DNA from 4 places in the Nonomuraea coxensis DSM 45129 genome. Region 1 is predicted to be linked to each of the others. Evidence: riboswitches for the same ligand, from Rfam matches in the RefSeq annotation. Region 1 holds a riboswitch; each other region holds the start of a gene.
The links. A riboswitch is a leader RNA that binds a small molecule or an ion and turns the genes downstream of it on or off. The one in region 1 is predicted to bind cyclic di-AMP.
Positions count from the first base shown of each region.

Region 2: another riboswitch for cyclic di-AMP. It lies ahead of Nocox_RS25135 (CHAP domain-containing protein); the one in region 1 lies ahead of Nocox_RS22930 (CHAP domain-containing protein).
Region 3: another riboswitch for cyclic di-AMP. It lies ahead of Nocox_RS14770 (C40 family peptidase); the one in region 1 lies ahead of Nocox_RS22930 (CHAP domain-containing protein).
Region 4: another riboswitch for cyclic di-AMP. It lies ahead of Nocox_RS43865 (C40 family peptidase); the one in region 1 lies ahead of Nocox_RS22930 (CHAP domain-containing protein).

Region 1 covers NZ_CP068985.1:4,872,563-4,877,490, forward strand. The annotation lists gene Nocox_RS22915 (iron-containing redox enzyme family protein) at 1-1,007, opposite strand, end outside; gene Nocox_RS22920 (GNAT family N-acetyltransferase) at 1,333-1,902, shown strand; gene Nocox_RS22925 (hypothetical protein) at 2,036-2,389, opposite strand; cyclic di-AMP (ydaO/yuaA leader) riboswitch at 2,728-2,869, shown strand; gene Nocox_RS22930 (CHAP domain-containing protein) at 2,884-3,564, shown strand; gene Nocox_RS22935 (TetR-like C-terminal domain-containing protein) at 3,584-4,078, opposite strand; gene Nocox_RS22940 (FBP domain-containing protein) at 4,019-4,222, shown strand; gene Nocox_RS22945 (helix-turn-helix transcriptional regulator) at 4,340-4,928, opposite strand, start outside.
Region 2 covers NZ_CP068985.1:5,319,713-5,324,640, forward strand. The annotation lists gene Nocox_RS25120 (hypothetical protein) at 1-769, opposite strand, end outside; gene Nocox_RS25125 (aldo/keto reductase) at 884-1,705, shown strand; gene Nocox_RS25130 (Gfo/Idh/MocA family protein) at 1,726-2,679, shown strand; cyclic di-AMP (ydaO/yuaA leader) riboswitch at 2,801-2,936, shown strand; gene Nocox_RS25135 (CHAP domain-containing protein) at 2,949-3,638, shown strand; gene Nocox_RS25140 (PadR family transcriptional regulator) at 3,734-4,318, opposite strand; gene Nocox_RS25145 (class II aldolase/adducin family protein) at 4,427-4,928, shown strand, end outside.
Region 3 covers NZ_CP068985.1:3,173,896-3,178,823, forward strand. The annotation lists gene Nocox_RS14760 (NYN domain-containing protein) at 1-762, shown strand, start outside; gene Nocox_RS14765 (C40 family peptidase) at 857-1,831, shown strand; cyclic di-AMP (ydaO/yuaA leader) riboswitch at 2,106-2,270, shown strand; gene Nocox_RS14770 (C40 family peptidase) at 2,332-2,889, shown strand; gene Nocox_RS14775 (gluzincin family metallopeptidase) at 2,983-3,879, shown strand; gene Nocox_RS14780 (M48 family metallopeptidase) at 3,893-4,928, shown strand, end outside.
Region 4 covers NZ_CP068985.1:8,757,137-8,762,064, forward strand. The annotation lists gene Nocox_RS41045 (RDD family protein) at 1-158, opposite strand, end outside; gene Nocox_RS41050 (RDD family protein) at 281-1,648, opposite strand; gene Nocox_RS41055 (amino-acid N-acetyltransferase) at 1,734-2,303, opposite strand; cyclic di-AMP (ydaO/yuaA leader) riboswitch at 2,580-2,730, shown strand; gene Nocox_RS43865 (C40 family peptidase) at 2,736-3,779, shown strand; gene Nocox_RS41065 (LuxR C-terminal-related transcriptional regulator) at 3,856-4,068, opposite strand; gene Nocox_RS41070 (cytochrome P450) at 4,538-4,928, shown strand, end outside.

The sequences.
Region 1 (4,928 bases):
CAGGCGGCGACCGTCTCGTCCTCCAGCGAGGTCGCGCCCTGCCGCCAGCGGCCCAGCACGTGCTCCGCCCACAGCCGCTCGACGGCCAGCGCGCACGCCGCGCCGTACAGGATGTCGCCGGTCAGCGACGGCTCCTGCGTGGCGAGGCCGGTGCACAGGTCGTGCGCGGCGATCTGCTCGTGCACGGCGTCGGCCTGGACGTGCTCGTCGTAGAAACGCGTCGCCTCGGCGTCCCCGCCGAGGCGACGCAGGGCCGTGGCGTAGCGGCGGTTGGGCAGCGACGAGGTCATCTCCAGCGCGGCGAGGTGCCCGGCCAGCGCGCCGCGCAACCGTCGGTGCAGCCCGAACAGCGACATGACGTTGGAGATCGCCAGCGTGATCCCCGGCACCCGCCCCAGGTAGGCGCCGTAGGAGGCGTCCAGGCCCAGGGCGGTCATGGTGGTGCTGAACAGCTCGGCGTGCATGCGCCCGGCGCTGCCGCCGCCGTACTCGTCGATCTGGACCTCGACCAGCGCGGCCTTGGGCCCGCCGTGCAGGCGCGGGATGCCCCAGGTGTGCGGGTCGGCCTCTTTCAGGTGGTAGATCGAGCGGTGGACGACGAACTCCCTGAACCGGTCGAGCCCGGCCTCGCGCTGCAGATACGCCGCCAGGCCCGGCCCCTGCTGCTCGTCGTGGGCGACCAGTTCCTTCAGCGCCCGGCGGACGTGCTGGGGCGGCGGCGGCGCGGGCCTCGGGACGGCGTCCGCGAGCGCGCCCTCCAGGCAGCGTTCGAGCTCGCGCCGGAACCCCAGGAGCGACGGCTGCCACTCCCAGCGGTCGTCCACGTCGTCGAAGCCGCGGTAGTGCAGCTCGTAGCAGGCGAACAGGGCGAGCTGCAGGTCGCCGTCCTCCAGGGCCGCGGCGCAGGGCCGCGGCGTCACCAGCGGCGGCTCCAGGTCGCCCGGCGGCCCGGCGAGGCGCTCGAAGAGCTCCCCGGTGACGGGGCCGCGGGCGGCGGGCAGGCGCATCAGGCTCCTCCCCCGCGACGGATGACAAGCTCGGACGACGTCGGCACCGCACCCCCTGGTGATCCCCATGAATCACGACTCCTGCTGCCCGGGGCCCTGAGGCCCAAACCGCGAGCCCCGACCGGCGCGGCGATCCCGGGCCAGGCGCTGCCGGCCCGGACGATGGGAGGGAAGATCGATCTCGCACGACGGACAGGCTCAACCCACGCCTTATCTCTCATATGGCCGTGTCGAGCGCCGCTTGGAAAAGGAGTGGCTGCCCAGCAGTCCTGATGCGATCATCAGTCGCGCGACTTGATCCACATGCGCGTCTCCGGAGGTCCACATGGACATCGCCTCGCTGCTGCCGATAACCACGCCCCGGCTGTCGCTGCGTCTGTTCACTCCCGGCGACGCCGACGACCTGTACGCCTACCAAAGCCTTCCGAGCGTGGCACGCTACCTGTACCGGCCGCCGCACACGCGCGAGCGCAGCGAGGAGGTTGCCGCAGAGCGTGCGGCGCAGACGGCCTGGCGCGCCGACGGGGACAAGTTCGCGCTTGCCGTCTGCCGGCCCGGTGAGCCCGGCCTCCTTGGCGAAGTGAGTCTCAAACTGGCCGATGCCCGCGCCGCCCAGGCCGAGATCGGCTGGACTCTCGACCCACGTCACCAGGGGCACGGCTACGCGACCGAGGCAGCCGCGGCGCTGGCCAGGCTCGCCTTCGACAAGCTGGGCGTGCACCGGCTCTACGCACGGCTGGATGTGGAGAACACCGGGTCCGTGCGGGTCTGCGAACGCCTCGGGATGCGCCGGGAGGCGCACCTGGTCGAGAACGACCTCGACGGGGATCGCTGGGGCAGCGAGTACATCTACGCGGCACTGTCCGCGGATCTCGGCGGTCGATCAGGCGATTGAGCCCGACGCCGCCTGCGGTTCGCGATCGGCGGGCTACCGCTGATCAGTGCACTCGGCCTCCAACCAGTCGCTGTCGCAGCTGGTGGAATCTCCGATCACCTGACATGTGGCCTGCCCCCGGCTGGGATTGCGATCAGGGAGTGGAAGCCGCTTCGCGTTCGGCGAGGTACTCGTCGAGGAGGGTGAACAGGGTGTCGATGACGAGTTCTTCCTGATCGGCGGAGAGCTCCCAGTGGTCCCAGGTGGCGAGAGCGATGTGGCGTACCTGTCCTGACCAGTGGTGACTGCAGGTCTCGCCGCGACGGGCGATGAGCCATTCCGTCCACCCCCGCAGGCCAGGGCCGCCGTGGCGCTTGGCGTGCTGGTCATAGCCTTCAAGGAATGCCTCCAGGCCTGCCAGTCGACCGCCGATGACGAACATCCCTAGGCGGCGTCTGATGGTGGCGAAGTACTCGCGCTCGCTCATCTGGGTGAGGGGCTTGGTCATGAACGATGTTCTCACCTGCCCAAGGCGCTCGGCAGGCGGATCGAGGAGCAGGTCACGCTGATGCGCCGGCTCTGGCCCATCTCGCCATCGGCACGATGCGGGCGGGCCGTGGCCGCCGCGCTCGGACCGGAACGCGGCTGAGAGCACACCGGCACGTTACCTTCGCCGCCCGTCATGAGGATTTCGTGACCGGGGAATTACGCAGGTCAGAGGGGTGTTGTACAGTTCCGTGGGCAGGCCCAGACCTCAGCCTTGGAGCGAGTGACCAGAGGGCCGCGCTCACCTGCGTCCGCATCGCGGGCGCCGCGTTCGATCCCACTCCCACCGCGGGCGTCCGATGCCCGTGGCCGCTGAATCCGCCACTGGCGGAACCGGGGACCCGTTCTCCACCGGGGTGAATCGGCACGTCCGCGTGCCGTAGGGCAGCTTCCGCACGCCCGAACCCGTCAGCTAACCCGGTAAGCGGCATGGAAGCGCAAAGGAGCAGTCCCTTCATGGCCATCAGCCGTTTCATCCGTGCCCCGAAGCTGAACGCCGCCAAGCTGGCGCTGAGCGGCGCCCTCGCCGTCTCCGCCCTGGGCGCCACCGCCGCCGTGACCGCGGCCGCCGACAGTGCTCCCGCGCGGCCCGCGGCCGCCGCCGCCGCCCAGCAGGGCGTCAGCAACCGCGACGCGCGCGTGAACGTCACCGCCCAGCAGGTCCTTGACCTCGCCCGCGCCCAGGTGGGCACGTCCGAGAACACCGCCGGCGGCGGCACCAAGTTCCAGCGCTGGTACGCCGACTCGGCCCGCGCCGGCGAGACCGTCGTGCGCGACGGCGGCAACAGGAACGCCTACCTGAACGCCCCCTGGTGCTCGATGTTCGTCTCCTGGGTCGGCGAGGAGAGCGGCGCCCGCTCGCAGGTCGGCTGGGACGCCTACACCGTCGCCCACGCCAAGTGGTTCGCCGCCAACGACCGCTGGGGCAGCGAGGCCAGGCCCGGCGCCGTCGTGTTCTTCTCCTGGAGCGGCAGCAAGAGCCTGAGCGCCATCGACCACGTCGGTTTCGTCGTCAAGGACAACGGCGACGGCACGATCTCCACGATCGAGGGCAACACGGGCAATGGCAAGGTCGAGGAGCGGGTCCGCCCGACCTCGCAGGTCGCCGGCTACGGCTACCCGAACTACGCCGCCTGACCCTCCTCGATCCTCGGGCTCACTCCTCGGGCGGCCAGTTGCGCAGCACGGAGTCGAGGGCGTCGAGGGTTCTCGCCCAGGACACGTCCGCCTCGCGCGCGGTGCGGCTGAAGCCGCCCTGCGTCTCCAGGCTGACGAAGCCGTGGAAGGTGCTGTGCAGCATGCGCACGGCGTCGGTCTGGGCGGGCTCGGGCAGGTCGTAGCCGCGCAGGATGGCCCGGGTCATCTCGGCGTGCCTGCGGGCGGCGCTGGCGTGGGCGGTCTCGTCGTCGAGTTGGATCTGCGCGGCGGCGTACCTGCCGGGGTGTTCCTTGGCGTAGCCGCGGTAGGCGTCGGCGAAGGCCACCAGGGCGTCCTTGCCGGCGCGGCCGGCGAGGGCGGCGGCGGCCCGCTCGGCGAGCTCGGCCAGCCCCAGGACGGCCACCCGTACGCGCAGCTCCTGGACGTCCCTGACGTGGGAGTACAGCGCGGCGGGCTTGACCCCGAAGCGGCGGGCGAGCGCCGAGACCGTCACGCCGACCTCGCCTGCTCCCTCTACCTGCGCGGCCGGAAGGAGGCCGCGGGCGGCGGCGTCGTGGACGAGTCCCTCACCCTGGACGACAAGCTCGCCCGCACCCGGCGAAACCTGGACGCCTTCCTGGACAAGGTGGCCGCGTGACCCCCGGTCAGCGCGCGCCCGTCCGGAAGGCGTCCGGAACGAGGCGCGGTAGGACTGCGGCGTGACGCCGGCCACGGCCTTGAACCGCTCGCGGAACGCCGTGGCCGATTTGTCGTTCTACGCGCCCGGCTGCGGGGGGCCGCCCCCGCCGGTCAGCCGCGCGCCGAAGGACCGGAGCGCGGCGCGGAAACGGGCCGGCTCCTCGACGGTGAAGGGGGCGTCCAGGAACGCGAGGCTGAGCAGCAGCCACTGCCAGGTGTCGAGCGCCAGCACGGCCCTGGTCCGCCGCTCCCCCAGTGCCTCCAGGTCGGCGTCCTGGTAGGCGAACGCGTCGGCGACGTCGGCCAGGGGCGCCTCGACGGTGAGGACGACGCGCTCGCGGTCCTTGCCGAGGCCCTGGCGCAGGTAGTCGAGCGCGGTGCCGGCGGGCAGGGGGCGGGGCTCGTACGTGCTGGTGGAGACGCGCAGGCCGGTGACGCGGTCGAGGCGGAAGACCCGCCAGTCGTCCTTGGCGGTGTCCCACGCGAGCAGGTACCAGCGCAGGTTGTGGTGCACGTGCCGGTAGGGCTCCGCCCGGCGGGAGGTGACCGCGCCGTCCTTGCCGGTGTAGTCGAAGGCGACGACGAGCCGGCGCTGGATCGCCTCGGCCAGCTCGGCCAGGACGTCGGCGCTGACGCTCGGAGCCCGCGTGGCGCTCGTCTCGAGG
Region 2 (4,928 bases), 450 kb from region 1:
GCAGCGTCAGCTCGGCGGGCGCGCCCGCGTCGTGCACGGTGACGCCGGGCCGCTCCCCGATCAGCGCCACGTCCACCGGGTCCTCGCGGCGGTGGGGGTAGTAGGCGACCGGCTCGCGGGCGGCCAGGTCGCTCAGCCAGCGCAGGTAACGGCCGCGGTGCACCAGGCCGTTGCGGACGAGCGAGGTGCCGAGCACGACCGTACGCTCCGCGGGGCCGTGCGGGCTCGGCGGCTGCGCGCGCAGCCAGGCGAAGTCGTGCCGTACCAGCTCGACGCCGGCGGCGCGGACGGCCTCGGCGAGCTGGTCGTCCACGTCGAGCGCGGTGAAGACCGACACCCGGCTGAGGCGCAGCCGCAGCGCGGCGGCCAGGCCGAGGGCGGCGCGCGGCGCGGACCGCTCGGCGCGGGCGCGCAGCAGCGGGCGCGACGGCCCGGCGGCCAGCAGCTCCAGCAGGCGCAGCGTGGCGAGGCCGTCGTCCACGATGACGACCCGGCCGGGCCAGGACGCCAGCCAGCGCACCTGCACCCTGCCGGAGAAGGCGTCGCCGACCGCGAGGACCCGGCGCGGCATGCGCCCGCGCGGCTCGGCCAGCACCAGCCCCTCGGGCGCGCCGAGGGAACGCAGCTCCGCGCGGGTGGCCTTGAGCGCGCGCAACCCCGCGCGCGGCACGACCGTGGTCACGGGCCCGAGGATCCCCGCGTGGTGGGCCTCGACGGCGCACAGCATCTGGAGCGGCGACTCCACCCAGGCCGACGCCTGTCCGACCACTCCTGCCCCTCCCGGCCGATGGGCCTCCCAGCAGGGTGATGGCCCGTCCATGACGCCGTTAAGTTACCCCCGTCGCCTTAAGCCGCCAGGAACGCGACGTGAACAATGGAGGCTATGAACTCGCTCATGCTCAACACCGACGGCGTGCAGATCCCGCAGCTCGGGCTCGGCGTCTGGCAGGTCACCGACGACGAGGCCGAGCGGGCCGTGCGCACCGCGCTGGAGGCCGGCTACCGGCACATCGACACGGCCGCCGCCTACGGCAACGAGGAGGGCGTGGGCCGGGCCGTGCGCGCCGGCGGGCTGCCGCGCGAGAAGGTGTTCATCACCACCAAGCTGTGGAACGGCGACCACGGCCGCGCCGAGCAGGCCTTCGACGAGAGCCTGGCCCGGCTGGGCCTCGACCACGTCGACCTCTTCCTCATCCACTGGCCGGCGCCGCGCCAGGACAAGTACGTCCAGGCGTGGAAGGCCCTGGAGAAGATCTACCGGGACGGCCGCGCGAGGGCGATCGGCGTGTCCAACTTCACCGTCGCCACCCTCACGCGGCTGATGGAGGAGACGGGCATCACGCCGTCGATCAACCAGATCGAGCTCCACCCCTACCTGCAGCAGCGCGAGATGCGCCAGTTCCACGAGGCCAACGGCATCCTGACGGAGGCGTGGAGCCCGCTCGGCCAGGGCAGGGGCCTGCTGGACGACCCGGCGCTCGCGGTGCTGTCGGGGAAGCACGGCAGGACGCCCGCCCAGATCGTGCTCCGCTGGCACCTGCAGCTCGGCAACGTGGTGATCCCCAAGTCGGTCACGCCGTCGCGGATCAAGGAGAACATCGACGTGTTCGGCTTCATCCTGGACGCCGAGGACATGGCCGCCATCGGGGCGCTCAACCAGGGCAAGCGCCTCGGGCCGGACCCCGACACGTTCAACGGCGCCTGAACCCTCTACGATCTCGCCTTGTGCGAGATTTTGCGTGGGGCATAGCGGCGACCGGCGGCATCGCTCAGACCGTGGGGGCGGCCATCGCGGCCGAGCCGGGCATGCGGGTGGCCGCCGTCGGCTCCCGCGACCTCGGGCGGGCGCGGGCGCTGGCCGCGACGCTGGGCGCGGAGTCGGCGTACGGCTCCTACGAGCACCTGTGCGCCGACCCGGCCGTGGACGCGGTCTACGTCGCCACGCCGCACGCCCAGCACCTCCCGGTGGCGGCGGCCGCCATCGCGAACGGCAAGGCCGTGCTGTGCGAGAAGCCGCTCGCGGCGAGCGTGGCCGACGCCGAGACGATGGTGCGCCTGGCGCGTGAGGCGGGCGTCTTCCTCATGGAGGCCATGTGGATGCGGTTCAACCCGCTGATCCGCCTGATCGCCTCCGACGAGCGCTTCGGGGAGATCCGCTCGGTGCAGGCGTCCTTCGGCTTCGCGCACCCCTATGACGCCGCGCACCGGCTGTGGGCGCCGGAACTGGGCGGCGGCGCGCTGCTCGACCTCGGCATCTACCCGTTCGGGCTGGCGCAGCTGCTGCTCGGGATGCCGGAGAGCCTGCGGGTCACGGGCTCCCTCGCGCCCAGCGGCGTGGACGCGGAGGCGGCCGGGCTGCTGACGTACGCCGGGGGGCGGCACGCCGTGGTGGCGACCTCGTTGCTCGCGCACTACCCCAACTCCGCCCACGTCGTGGGCACCGGCATGCGGGCGGAGATCCCGGCGGCGTTCTGGGCGCCGCAGCGGATCGTGCTGTCCGCGCCCGGCATGGAGCCCGAGGAGCACGTGCTCGATCCGGCCGACAACGGCTACGCGGGCGAGGTGCGCGAGGTGCGGGCCGCCGTGGCCGAGGGGCGGACCGAATCGGCGATCATGCCGCTTGACGAGTCCCTTGCCATGATGGTGCTCCTCGCCGACGCCCGGCAACAGCTCTCCTGACCTGGCTTTTATGGAGTTGTAATCTCTTGCCGTGTGTATTACCTTATGGTGCACCTCAGGGCATAAGTCCGTTTTGTCGGATTATGTCTGACCATCGCAAGTGAGATCACATCACAGGATCGTCCTGTGACCGCTGAATCCGCCACGCGCGGAACCGGGGACCCACGTCCTTCGGGGTGAATCGGCACCACGTGCCGTAGGACAGCTTCCACGTCCGAACCCGTCAGCTAACCCGGTAAGCGGCATGGAAGCAAGGAGTAACCCCCTCGATGGCCAAGCACCGCTTCACCGCTGCCCAAAAGCTGAGCCTCGCCGTCATCGGCGCGACCGTGGCCGCCGCCACGTTCGGCTCGCAGGCCGCGTACGCCGACACCCCTCCGGTCACCGGGCAGCACGGCGGCAGCACCCTCAACAACCCCGCGGAACGCTCCGCCCCCCGCGCCCGCGCCCAGGAGAGCAGGATCCAGGTCACCGCCGACCAGGTGCTGGCCGTGGCCCGCTCCCAGGTGGGCACCAGCGAGAACTCCGCCGGCGGCGGCACCCCGTACCAGCAGTGGTACGCCGCCTCGCAGCGGGCCGCCGAGACCATCGCCCGCGACGGCGGCACCCCCGCCGGCTACCTCAACGCCCCCTGGTGCGCGATGTTCGTCTCCTGGGTCGGCGAGAAGACGGGCGCCCGCCCCCAGGTCGGCTGGGACGCCTACACCGTCACCCACGCCAAGTGGTTCAAGGCCAACGACCGCTTCGGCACCCTCGCCAAGCCCGGCGCGGTGGTCTTCTTCGCCTGGGACGGCAGCAAGAGCCTCGACGCCATCGACCACGTCGGGTTCGTCGTGAAGGACAACCAGAACGGCACCATCTCCACCATCGAGGGCAACACCGGCAACGGCAAGGTGGAGGAGCGCGTCCGGCCGAAGTCGCAGGTCGTCGGCTACGGCTACCCCGAGTACGCCTCCTGACCTCCCTCCCGCACGCCCCCTGACCTTCCGCACGTACGAGCGCGTGTCCCTTTCGCCCGGGGACGCGCGCTCGTCGGCGTCGGCGGCCCCGCCCGTCAGGGCGGCGTGGGCTCCTCCAGCAGCCGCAGGCTCTCGCGGGCCCACGCGGCGCGGGCCGTCGCGACGGCGATCTGGCCCGCGAAGACGTGCGCCTTCAGCGCGGCGATGCGGTCGTGCTCGCCCGCGGGGCGGTTCTTCAGCCGCTCCTTGAGCAGGGGCGTGTCCTTGGCCAGCAGCGCCTCCCTGTGCGCCCGCCACTCGGCGGCGAGCTGCTCCTGCTCGGCGATGAACGCCTTGAGCACCGACGCCGCCCGGTCCGGCTCGATCATGTCGAAGAACAGCGCCTGGAGGAAGAACGCGTCCCGCGCCGGCGGCGGGGTGTGGGCGGTGCCGAGCCAGGCGCGCAGCTCCGCCAGGCCGCGCTCGGTGATGGAGTAGACGGTCCGCCTCAGCCTGGTGCCCCGGATCTCCTTCTGGCCCTCGATGAGCCCGGCCTGCTCCATCTGGCGCAGCGTGGGATAGATCTGGCTCTGCGGCGCCGACCACACCCAGCGCGGGGCGGCCTCGAAGAAGCGGGTCAGCTCGTACCCGTTCATGGGGCGCGCCTCCAGGACGCCGAGCAGCGCGTGCTGAAGCGACATGCCCTCCAGCATAGGGAGAGCCTGATCCGTTCCTCTAGAACAGGTATGGAGATACATGTATTGTCCTCCCTGTCTTCGGAACGATCTCGCGAGCAGGGTGGGCGACCGATGGAGCACTTACCGGACGAGCTGTCCAGGGCCGGGCGGGCGCTGGCGGCGGCGGGGCTGGTGACCGCGTTCGGGCACGTCTCCGCCCGGACCGGCGGCGACCGGCTGCTGATGACGCCGCCGGTCCCCCTCGGCACCCTCACCGCCGCGTCCCCGTACGCCGAGATCCCCCTCGACGCCGCCGACCTGCCCGCGGGGGCGCCGCGCGAGGCGTGGATCCACGTCGAGATCGCCCGCGCCCGCCCCGGCGTCCTGGCCGTCTGCCGGGCGCAGCCGCCCACCGCCACCGCCCTCGCCGCCGCCGGGGTGCCCATCCGGCCGCTGCACGGGCAGGGAGCCTTCCTCGGGCCCGAGGTGCCCGTGCTCGACGACGCCGTGCTCGTCCGCGACCGGGCCCGCGGCCGGGCGCTCGCCGACCGGCTCGGCGACTCCCCCGCCCTCGTCATGCGGGGCAACGGCGCGGTCACCACCGGCGCGAGCGTCGGCGAGGCCGTCGCCCTCA
Region 3 (4,928 bases), 1.7 Mb from region 1:
AAGGCCGCGCTCGCCAGGGCCGAGGAGATGGAACGCGCGGCCGAGGAGGCCCGCACCGCCGCCGTGGCCGCGGGCAGCGCGGGCGAGTCCGAGCTGCGCCGGCTGCGCGAGCGGCTGGCCGACGTGGAGAAGCAGCTCGAAGCCTCGCGCCGGGCCGCCCGCGAGGGCCGCAGCCTGGAGGACGCCCGCATCAGGGTGCTGCTCGACGCCCTTCAGGACGCCTCGGCCGGGCTGCGCAGGGAGCTCGGCCTGCCGGCGACCATCAGCCGCCCCGCCGACTCGGTCGCGGCCCATCCCGGCGAGCGGCCGGGCGTGCGCGGCGTGCCCGCGCGGGCGCTGGCCGACGACGACCCGCAACTGCTCGACCAGCTCCTCGCGATCCCGCAGATCCACCTCATCATCGACGGCTACAACGTCACCAAGACCGGCTACGGCACGCTCACCCTGGCCGACCAGCGCAACCGGCTCATGACCAACCTCGGCGGGCTGGCCGCGCAGACCAGGGTCGAGATGACCGTCGTCTTCGACGGGGCCGAGCTCAACGCTCCCGTGCAGGTCGTGGCGCCGCGCGGGGTGCGGGTGCTCTTCAGCGACCCCGGGGAGATCGCCGACGACCTCATCCGGCAGCTCGTCCGGGTCGAGCCGCCGGGGCGGGCCATCGCCGTCGTGTCCTCCGACCGCGAGGTGGCCGAATCGGTGCGGCGCATGGGAGCCAGACCGGTTCCGTCTGCCCTGCTGCTGCGCCGCCTTGGTCGCGCCTAGATTACGAATCATGGGTTTTACCCGTTGAGGTGAGACCCCACCCGCCACTTCTGTACTATTCGCCCCAGATGTTTACCCCCTGGGAGGCGACGCAGTGAGGTTTGGCCGGGTGCCGGTGGCCGCGGGGATCGTGTTCGGACTGGTGCTTTCCCCCACCGGGGCCGCGATCGCCGATCCCAGACCCACCCTCGCCCAGGCCAAGGCCAAGCTGGAGAAGCTCAACGACAAGGCGGACAAGGTCGTCGACCGCTACAACACGGCCACCGAGCGGTACAAGAAGGCGAAATCCACCTACACCGGCCTCAACGACAGCTACAAGCGCAAGCTGGCCACCGTCGCCGACCTGCGCGCGCAGGTGATCACCATGGCCGTCGACAGCTACCAGCTCGGCGGCGACATCACGTCCCTGCCGGGATTCCTCGGCGCCGACGACCCCGACGACTTCCTCGCCCGCCTCGCGCTGACCGGCCAGGTCTCCAAGGAGCGGGCCGAGAAGCTGAACGCCTTCGACCGGGAGAACCGCGGGCTCAAGGCGGAGCGGGACAAGGCGGAGAAGGCCCTGGAAGTGGCCGACAAGGAACGCGACGGGGTCCAGAAGGAACGCGCGGAGATCCTCAGGCTCATCGCCCAGCAGAAGAAGCTGCTGGAGAAGCTGAACGCCTACAACCCCGGCAACCCCAACAGCGCCGGCGTGAAGTACACCGGCTCGGCGTCGGGGAACGCGGCCACGGTGCTGCGCTTCGCCTACGCGCAGGTCGGCAAGCCGTACGTGTTCGGCGGGACGGGCCCGGGCGGCTGGGACTGCTCCGGCCTGACGCAGGCGTCCTGGCGGGCCGCGGGCGTCTCGCTGCCGCGTACGACGTGGCAGCAGTGGGCGTGGGGGGCGAGCCGCCGGGTGAGCCTGGACGCGCTCCAGCCCGGTGACCTGATCTTCAGCGAGGGGCTGGGACACGTCAGCATCTACGCGGGCAACGGGCAGATCGTGCACGCGCCTCAGACGGGCGACGTCGTGAAGATCGTCAAGCTGTCCGCGTACGGGCGGCGGCTCGTCGGCGCCATCCGCCCTTGACGCCCCTCAAACTGCCATAAACCCGGCAAATCACACCTTACTCGGCTGTGTTCTGAGAAGTGTGAGTATGGTCACATTCCGGTAACGGAGCTCGGGGTTCCAGCAGGGGTTTCCGTCCTGACTCGACCCCCTGTCTGATCTTGACAAGCCGCCGTCCGCTTTGCCGATCCGTGACCTGTCGGCGTAGCTTCTGGCCTCGCGGTGACACGCCATGTCGCCGCGATCTTCATCCGCCGGTCGCCCCCCGCACATCCCCTTGAGGACACCTCGCAGGGGCGGCGACCTGCCGAATCCGTGCGGCCAGGAGCACGGAGCCGGGGAACCACCGATCCCACTCCCTAGGGGATCAGGGGTGAATCGGCGCTGCTCGAAAGCGCCGTAGGGCTACTTCCAGGCCCGAATCCGTCAGCTAACCCGGTAGGCGTTCGTGGAAGTCTCAAGGAGAAATCCTGTCTACCTCCCCGCACAACCCCCGTCTGTCCCGCCTTGCCCTCGGTGGCGTGGCGCTCACCATGACCGTGACGGCCGGAGGCGCCATCCTCCATGCCCCGACGGCTCAGGCGGCGACGACGAGCGACGCGGCCATCACCTCGGCGACCACGGTGCAGACCATCACGACGTCGTCGAAGTCGGCCAAGACCGCCAAAGCCGTCAAGACCGCCAGGTCGGCCAAGGCGCGCAAGGTCGCTCGGCAGCAGGCGAAGGCCCACCGGGCCGTCGCCGTGGCCAAGAACCAGATCGGCGACCCCTACCGCTACGGCGGCACGGGTCCCGGCTCGTTCGACTGCTCCGGACTCGTCCAGTACGCCTGGAAGAAGGCCGGGGTCAGGCTCCCGCGCGTGGCGAGCAGCCAGTTCGCCCGCACCCGGACGAAGGTCTCCTGGAAGAAGCTCAAGCCAGGCGACCTGATGTTCTTCAGCGGGCTCGGCCACGTAGGCATGTACGTCGGCAAGGGCAAGATGATCCACTCGCCCAGGACCGGCGAACGGGTGCGCATCGACAAGCTGAGCGGATGGCGTAAATCGTCCTTCGTCGGCGCGGTACGTCCCGGTATGTGACCACAGCCCCGCCCCGATCCCCGTACGGGATCGGGCGGGGCTGTCGCCTTTCCGCACCCGGGCACCCGTCCCGCCCGGCTACCATCGTGCATCGTGTCCGAGCAGGTGAGCCGACGCCGGCGAGCCGCACCGGCGGCCCTCGTGCTCCTGGTGCCGCTCCTCGCCGCCCTCGCCGTCGTCCCGGCCGCGAGCGCGCCGCTCGCGCCCGCTCCCGCGCCGCCTCAGGGCGCGGCGCCCGGTCCGTGGCCGGGGGAGACCGTCACCGTCCGAGGGACGCGATCGGTGGTCGTCGGGCAGACTTCCGAGCCGGCCCCGCCCGCCTCGCCGGCCCCGCCCGCTGTGTCCGCCTCGTCCGTCTCGCTCGCCGAGCTGGCGCGGCTGGCCGACGCCGCCGCGCTCCGCGTCGGGGCGGTCCTCGGCGAGCCCGTACGCCCTCTCGTCGTCGTCCCCGCCTCGGCCGCCGAGGCGGCCCGCCTGGCCGGGACGGGCCCGATCGACGGGCTGGCCGCGCTGGCCGACGGCGACCGGGTGATCGTCGTCCCCGAGGTCTTCGCCCGCCTCAACCCCACCGGCAGGGACGTCGTCCTGGCCCACGAGCTCACCCACGTCGCCGCCGGCACCGACCGCCTCCCGGTCTGGCTGTACGAGGGCTTCGCCGACTACGTCGGCTACCGCGACTCGGGGCTGCCGGTGCGCACGGCCGCCGCCGAGCTGGCGGACGAGGTGCGCGCCGGACGTCTGCCCGGCGCACTGCCCGGCTCCGCCGCCTTCGCCGCCGACGGGAGCGACCCGGCGCGGCTCGCGCGGGCGTACCAGGAGGCCTGGCTGGCGTGTCGCTTCCTCGCGGACCGGTTCGGTGAGGGGAGCCTGGTACGGCTTTACCGTGAGGCCCAGGTGATCGGCGCCGACCGGGCGCTCGCCGGGCTCGGGCTCTCCACGGCCACGCTGACGGCACGGTGGCGCGCGTACGTGCGCGAACAGCTCGGATAAGAGGGGGAGGCAGATGAGCGAACGGCAGGACACGGACGGCGCCACGCCCAGGACGGGCCGGCCCCCGACCGGCGACCCCGCCGACGGCGGCGCTCGGTCTGCGGACGACGGCGGTCACCGGTCTGCGGACGACGGCGGTCACCGGTCCGCGGACGACGGCATCGCCCGGTCCGTGGACGACGGCGGTGATCGGGCCGTGAGCGGCGGGCCCGCCTATGACGGCAAGGACGACGACGACCGCCAGGACGACGAGGGCCGCCTGCGCCGCCAGGCCGCGCTCGCCCTGGCCGCCCTCGCCGCCCTGATCCTGGCCGTGGCCGCCTTCGCCACGCCCTGGCGGGCGCCGGCCGTCACGGACCCGCCCGACCCGGCCCGCGACTTCACCGCCGCCCAGCTCGCCCGCGCCCAGGCGTTCGACGCCGCGACGAGCCTCCCGAGCTACCTCTCCCTGGCGTTGACGGTCCTCGTCGCGGCCCTCCTGGTCGCCACCCCGCTCGGCGCGCGGGCGACCGGGTGGCTGCGCGGCCCGTGGTGGCTGCGGGTGATCCTGGGCGTGGTGGTGATCACCGCGGCCACGCTGGCGCTCCGCTGGCCGCTCGGCATGTGGTTCGAGTCGATCCTGAGGGAGTACGGCCTGTCCACCCAGACCTGGCCGTCCTGGACCGCCGACCGGCTGAAGAACGCGGCCGTGGAGACGTTCCTGCTCGCCCTGACCACCACGGTGCTGGTGGCGCTGGCGCGCCGGTTCCGGCGCTGGTGGATCCCGGCGGCCACGGGCGCGTTCGCGCTCACGGTGGCGGCCTCGTTCGTCTACCCCGTGGTGGTCGAGCCGCTGTTCAATGACTTCACCCCCATGCGCGAGGGCCCGCTGCGCACGAGCCTGCTGGAGATGGCCGCCCGGGACGGCGTGCCGGTGGAGGACGTGCTGGTCGCCGACGCCTCGCGCCGGACGACGGCGCTCAACGCCTACGTCTCCGGCTTCGGCGCCACCCGCCGCGTCGTCGTCTACGACACGCTGCTGCGGGCCCCGGAGCCGGAGGTGGAGCTGG
Region 4 (4,928 bases), 3.9 Mb from region 1:
AACAGCTCCAGCACCCCGACAGTCCGGAAGACACCCCAGAGGGCGATGAACAGAATGTAATAGAAGACCCCGAGGACGAGCGCTTCAATCAGCCGGGCGCCGAGGCGTTCCCACCATTCCGCCGGCCGCGTGTCCGCTCGCGGCGCCGTCCCGGCCATAACCTCCACCTCGCGTCGTCGGCGGCCCCGAATGGGTGCGGGTGTCACCATTTTGGTACGGCCCGGCGGGCAAAACATAGGGGCCGGCGGTAAGCCGGCCCCTGTGTTCACGCCCGCGCGGACTACTTGATCTTCACGACCACCGTGCGCGCGAACTTGTCGGCGAACGTCTGCTGCAACGGCTTGTCCCAGAGCTGGGAGGCGCCGTTCAGGCCCACGCCCGCGTAGGCGAAGACCCAGCCGAGCAGCGGGATGGCGTTGAGCACCCACCAGCCCCACGTGCCGCCGGCCCGCTTGAGCGCGGCGTCGTTCGGCAGGCCCTTGGGGGGCATGGGCTGCCCGACGAGGACGACCTTGATGCCCATCACCATCTTGCCGACGGTCTGGCCGCTCATCTTCAACAGGAAGAAGTCGTAGGCCACCCAGAGGGCCGCCGCGATGATCGACGACAGGATGCCGACGAGGAACGACGAGGCGAAGCCGGTGGTGGTGCCGCTCTGCGAGCTGTAGGTCGCCACGAAGAAGATGCCGAGGATCAGGCCCACGACGAGGTTGATGACGAACAGGATGACGCCGTCGATCAGCCTGGCCACCAGGCGCTGCCACCACTCGGCGAGCGGGGCGGGCGCACCGGGCGGCTGGACGCCGACCGGCTGGCCGTAGCCCGGCTGACCATAGCCCTGCTGGCCGTAACCCTGCTGGCCATAGCCTTGCTGGCCGTAACCCTGCTGGCCGTACTGCTGGTCGCCGTACTGCTGACCGTATTGGGGCTGCTGGCCGTAGCCCGGCTGGGACTGGGCCTGCTGGCCGTAGCCCTGCTGGCCGTAGTCGGGCTGGGACTGCGGCTGCTGGCCGTACTGGGGCTGCTGGCCGTAGCCCTGCTGGCCGTAGTCCGGCTGGGACTGCGGCTGCTGACCGTAGCCCTGACCGTAGTCGGGCTGGGACTGCGGCTGCTGACCGTACTGCGGCTGCTGGCCGTAGCCGGGCTGGGTGCCGTACTGGCCCGAGGAGGGCTGCTGGCCGTAGCCGGGCTGGGACTGTGGCTGCTGGCCGTATTGAGGCTGCTGACCGTAGCCGGGCTGGGACTGGGCCTGCTGGCCGTAGCCCTGGCCGTAGTCCGGCTGGGACTGCGGCTGCTGACCGTATTGAGGCTGCTGGCCGTAGCCCTGCTGCTGGCCGTACTGCGGCTGCTGGCCGTAGCCCTGCTGCTGCTGGCCGTACTGGGGCTGCTGGCCGTAGCCCTGCTGGCCGTAGTCGGGCTGGGACTGCTGCTGCTGACCGTACTGGGGCTGCTGCTGGCCGTAGCCCTGCTGCTGCTGGTTGTAGGGGGGCTGGCCGAAGGCGTCGTCCGCGCGGTAGCCGACCACGGTGGCGTCGGGGTCGGGCTCGCCGGGGTGGCGGCCCTGGTGCTGCTGGCCGTAGGGGGGATTGCCGGGCGCGGAGTTCTCGCCGGATTCGTCCTGTGGATACGGCGGCTGTCCGGTGCTCACCGTGTCACCTCGCTTCGCGTGCGCATGTGGCACGTGTCAGGGCACATGCCTGTGCTGCCCAACGTATCGACATAGGTATCAACAATCACCTTTCCAATTGGTCAAGGTCCGCGTCACCCGATGTCAGATGGAGCAGCATGCGGGTGTTGCCCAGGGTGTTCGGCTTGACGTGCTCCAGGTCGAGAAACTCGGCCACACCCTCGTCGTACGAGGCCAGGAGTTCGGCGTAGACCTCGGGTGAGACCGGTGTCCCCTGGATGGGCCGGAACCCGTGCCTGGCGAAGAATTCGATCTCAAAAGTGAGACAGAATACCCGCCGCAGACCCAGATCCTTGGCCTGCTGGATGAGCGCCTCCACGATCCGGTGGCCGATTCCCATGCCCCGGCACTCCGGATCGACGGCGACCGTGCGGACCTCGGCGAGATCCTCCCACAGGACGTGCAGGGCGCCGCATCCGGCGACCCGGCCGCCGAGGTCGGCCACCCAGAACTCCTGTACGTCCTCGTACAGCGTCACCGTGGTCTTCTCCAGGAGCCGGGGACCCGCGCCCGCGTAGGTGTCGACCAGGCGCCTGATCCCGCGGACGTCGGGCGTGCGGGCACGCCGGACCACCACCGCGGTCTCGGGCACTGTCAACTCGGCCACCTGCTCCATGGCTCTCCAGAGTACAGATGTCATTACGGCTCGGACCTAACTCCCTCAAGCGGCCCCGCTGCGGGGCCCGCCGCGGTCGTCTCCAGGCCCAGGTCCGGCGTCCGCCGACGCCAGGCAGAACCAAGGGCAAAGAGGACATAAAGTCTCTTCTGTACGCTTGATCACGAGATCACCTTGTGACCCTTCAGTTGTGAAACCTCAACAGATCAAGCAGTTCTGGTTGAGCAGGAACCGGGAGTGCATTAGTGTCCAGCGACGACGTTCCCCGCGTGTCGCGCGGGAGCCACGCCCAATTCCCGCAAGGGAAGCCGGGGACCCGCCGATGGCGCCCGCCGCACGCCATCACTGGGGTGAATCCGAATCGTTCGGTAGGGCTCCTCCGGCCCGAACCCGTCAGCTAACCCGGTAGGCGTCGAGGAAGGGAGCTGGTTGGTGAAGCGCACGCGCACGCGTGGGGACGAGAGGACGGCGGGCGGGGACGCCCGCCATCGAGAACGGTTCCGGCGGCCGTTCCGCCTCGGAGCGGCGGCCCTGCTGGCCGGCGCGTTACTGGTGGCCCCCATCGCCCCGGCGTCCGCTGAGCCCAAGCCGTCGCTCAAGGAGCTGTCGGACAAGGTCGAGAAGCTGCACGTCGAGATCGAGACGCTCACGGAGCAGTACAACGGCCAGCGGGAGAAGTACAAAACCGCCAAGAAGGCTTCGGACGCCGCGCAGAGGACCCTGGCCGACAGCCAGGCCGATCTCGCCGCCAAGCGCGCCAAGGCCGTCATGCTCGCCCAGAACGCCTACATCACCGGCGGGCTCAACCGTTCCCTCGCTTTCATGCAGTCCGACGACCCGGAGGAGTTCCTCGACCGGGCGGCGACCACGCACGCGCTGGAGACGCAGCAGAGCGAGGAGGTCAACCAGCTCCTCAAGGCCATGGACGCGGCCACCCGCGCCGAGGCCGGCGCCAAGGCCCGCATGGAGGAGCTGCGCGAGATCGTCGCCGACCTCGACGCCAAGCGCGACAAGATCACCTCACTGATCACGAGGACCGAGAGCAGCCTCTTCCGCCGCGCCCTCGGCGAGGCCGGGCGGCCCGGCACCCGCGCTGTACGGGTCAACCTGCCGATCCCCGGCACCGGCAAGGCCGCGGCGGCCGCCAGGTGGGCGCTCACGCAGCAGCTCAAGCCGTACGTGTGGGGCGCGGAAGGCCCCAACTCCTACGACTGCTCCGGCCTGGTCATGGCCGCCTTCCAGCGCGTCGGCATCTCCCTGCCGCACTACACCGGCGACCAGTGGACCGCGGGCCGGCACATCTCACGCGAGGAGATGCGCCCCGGCGACCTGGTCTTCTTCTACAGCGACCTGCATCACGTCGGCATCTACATCGGCGGCGGCATGATGGTGCACGCCCCGCGCACCGGCGACGTCGTACGGGTGGCCGCGCTCGGCAACCGGCCCTTCGCGGGCGCGGTGCGCATCGCCGACTGAGCCGGCTGAGCTGACTGAGCCGACTGAGCCGGCTGAGCCGACCGGCCACCCCGCCGGGCACAGGCGTGTCGTCAGATCAGATGAGCTGGCGGCGCGCCGCCCAGGCGACGGCCTCGATGGCCGTCGCGACGCCGATGCGATCACAGATGCCGCGCAGTCTCCGGCGTACGGTGCGCCCGCTGATGTCCAGACGTCTCCCCACCCGGTCCACCGTGACGCCCTTGGCCAGCTCGCCGAGTAAAGCCAGATCCGCGTGGCTCAGCTCAACGCCTTCAGTGAGCACTTCCATCGGGAGCCCTCCCCCCCAACAGCAGAATGTGGACCTCACAACGCGCCAAAGCCGCTCGTCTCGCAGAAGGTAAACGCATCTCCGAAAGGTCGTCAAGCGTGATAAACCCCGCCCTTGACGAGCGCTATTGACATGATCGCCCATATGTGACGTACTCGCCATATGCCGACCGGATGCTGGACGCGCGATGACCGATGTCGTTGATCAGCCCGGGGGCGGCCCTCCCTCCCCCTCGGGTCCGGCGGACGTTCTGGGTTTTGATCCCGCGGATCCCGGTTTTCTGGATGATCCCTATGCGCGTTACCACGCACTGCGCGAGCGCGGGCCGATCTTCCGTACGCCCGCCGGGCTGTTCGTCCTGACCGGTCACGAACTGTGCGGCGCCATGCTCCGCGACCCCCGCTTCGGGCACGGCCCGAATCCTGTCAATCGCGTCAATCCAGGTCAGCCCGTCGAGTCATTTCTGCGTATGGATCCGCCCGATCACACCCGGTTACGCGGTCTGGTCAGCAGGGCGTTCACGCCCCGCATGGTCGAGCGGCTGCGCCCGCGCGTCGAGGCCGTCACCGCCGGGCTGATCGCCGCGCTGCCGGAGGAGGGCGACCTGGTTTCCGGCTTCGCGTACCCGCTGCCGGTCAGGGTGATCTGCGAGATGCTGGGCGTCCCGCCGGAAGATCACGAGCGCTTCCAGGGCTGGAGCGAGACGGCCGCCCGCAGCCTTGACCCGATGCTTACAGAGGATCTGATAGCGGAAAGCGGCCGGTCCGGAAGGGAGTTTCGCGACTATTTCCGTGACCTCCTGGAGCTCCGGCGCCGGCGGCCCGGCGACGATCTGCTGAGCGCCCTCGTCCGGGTGGAGG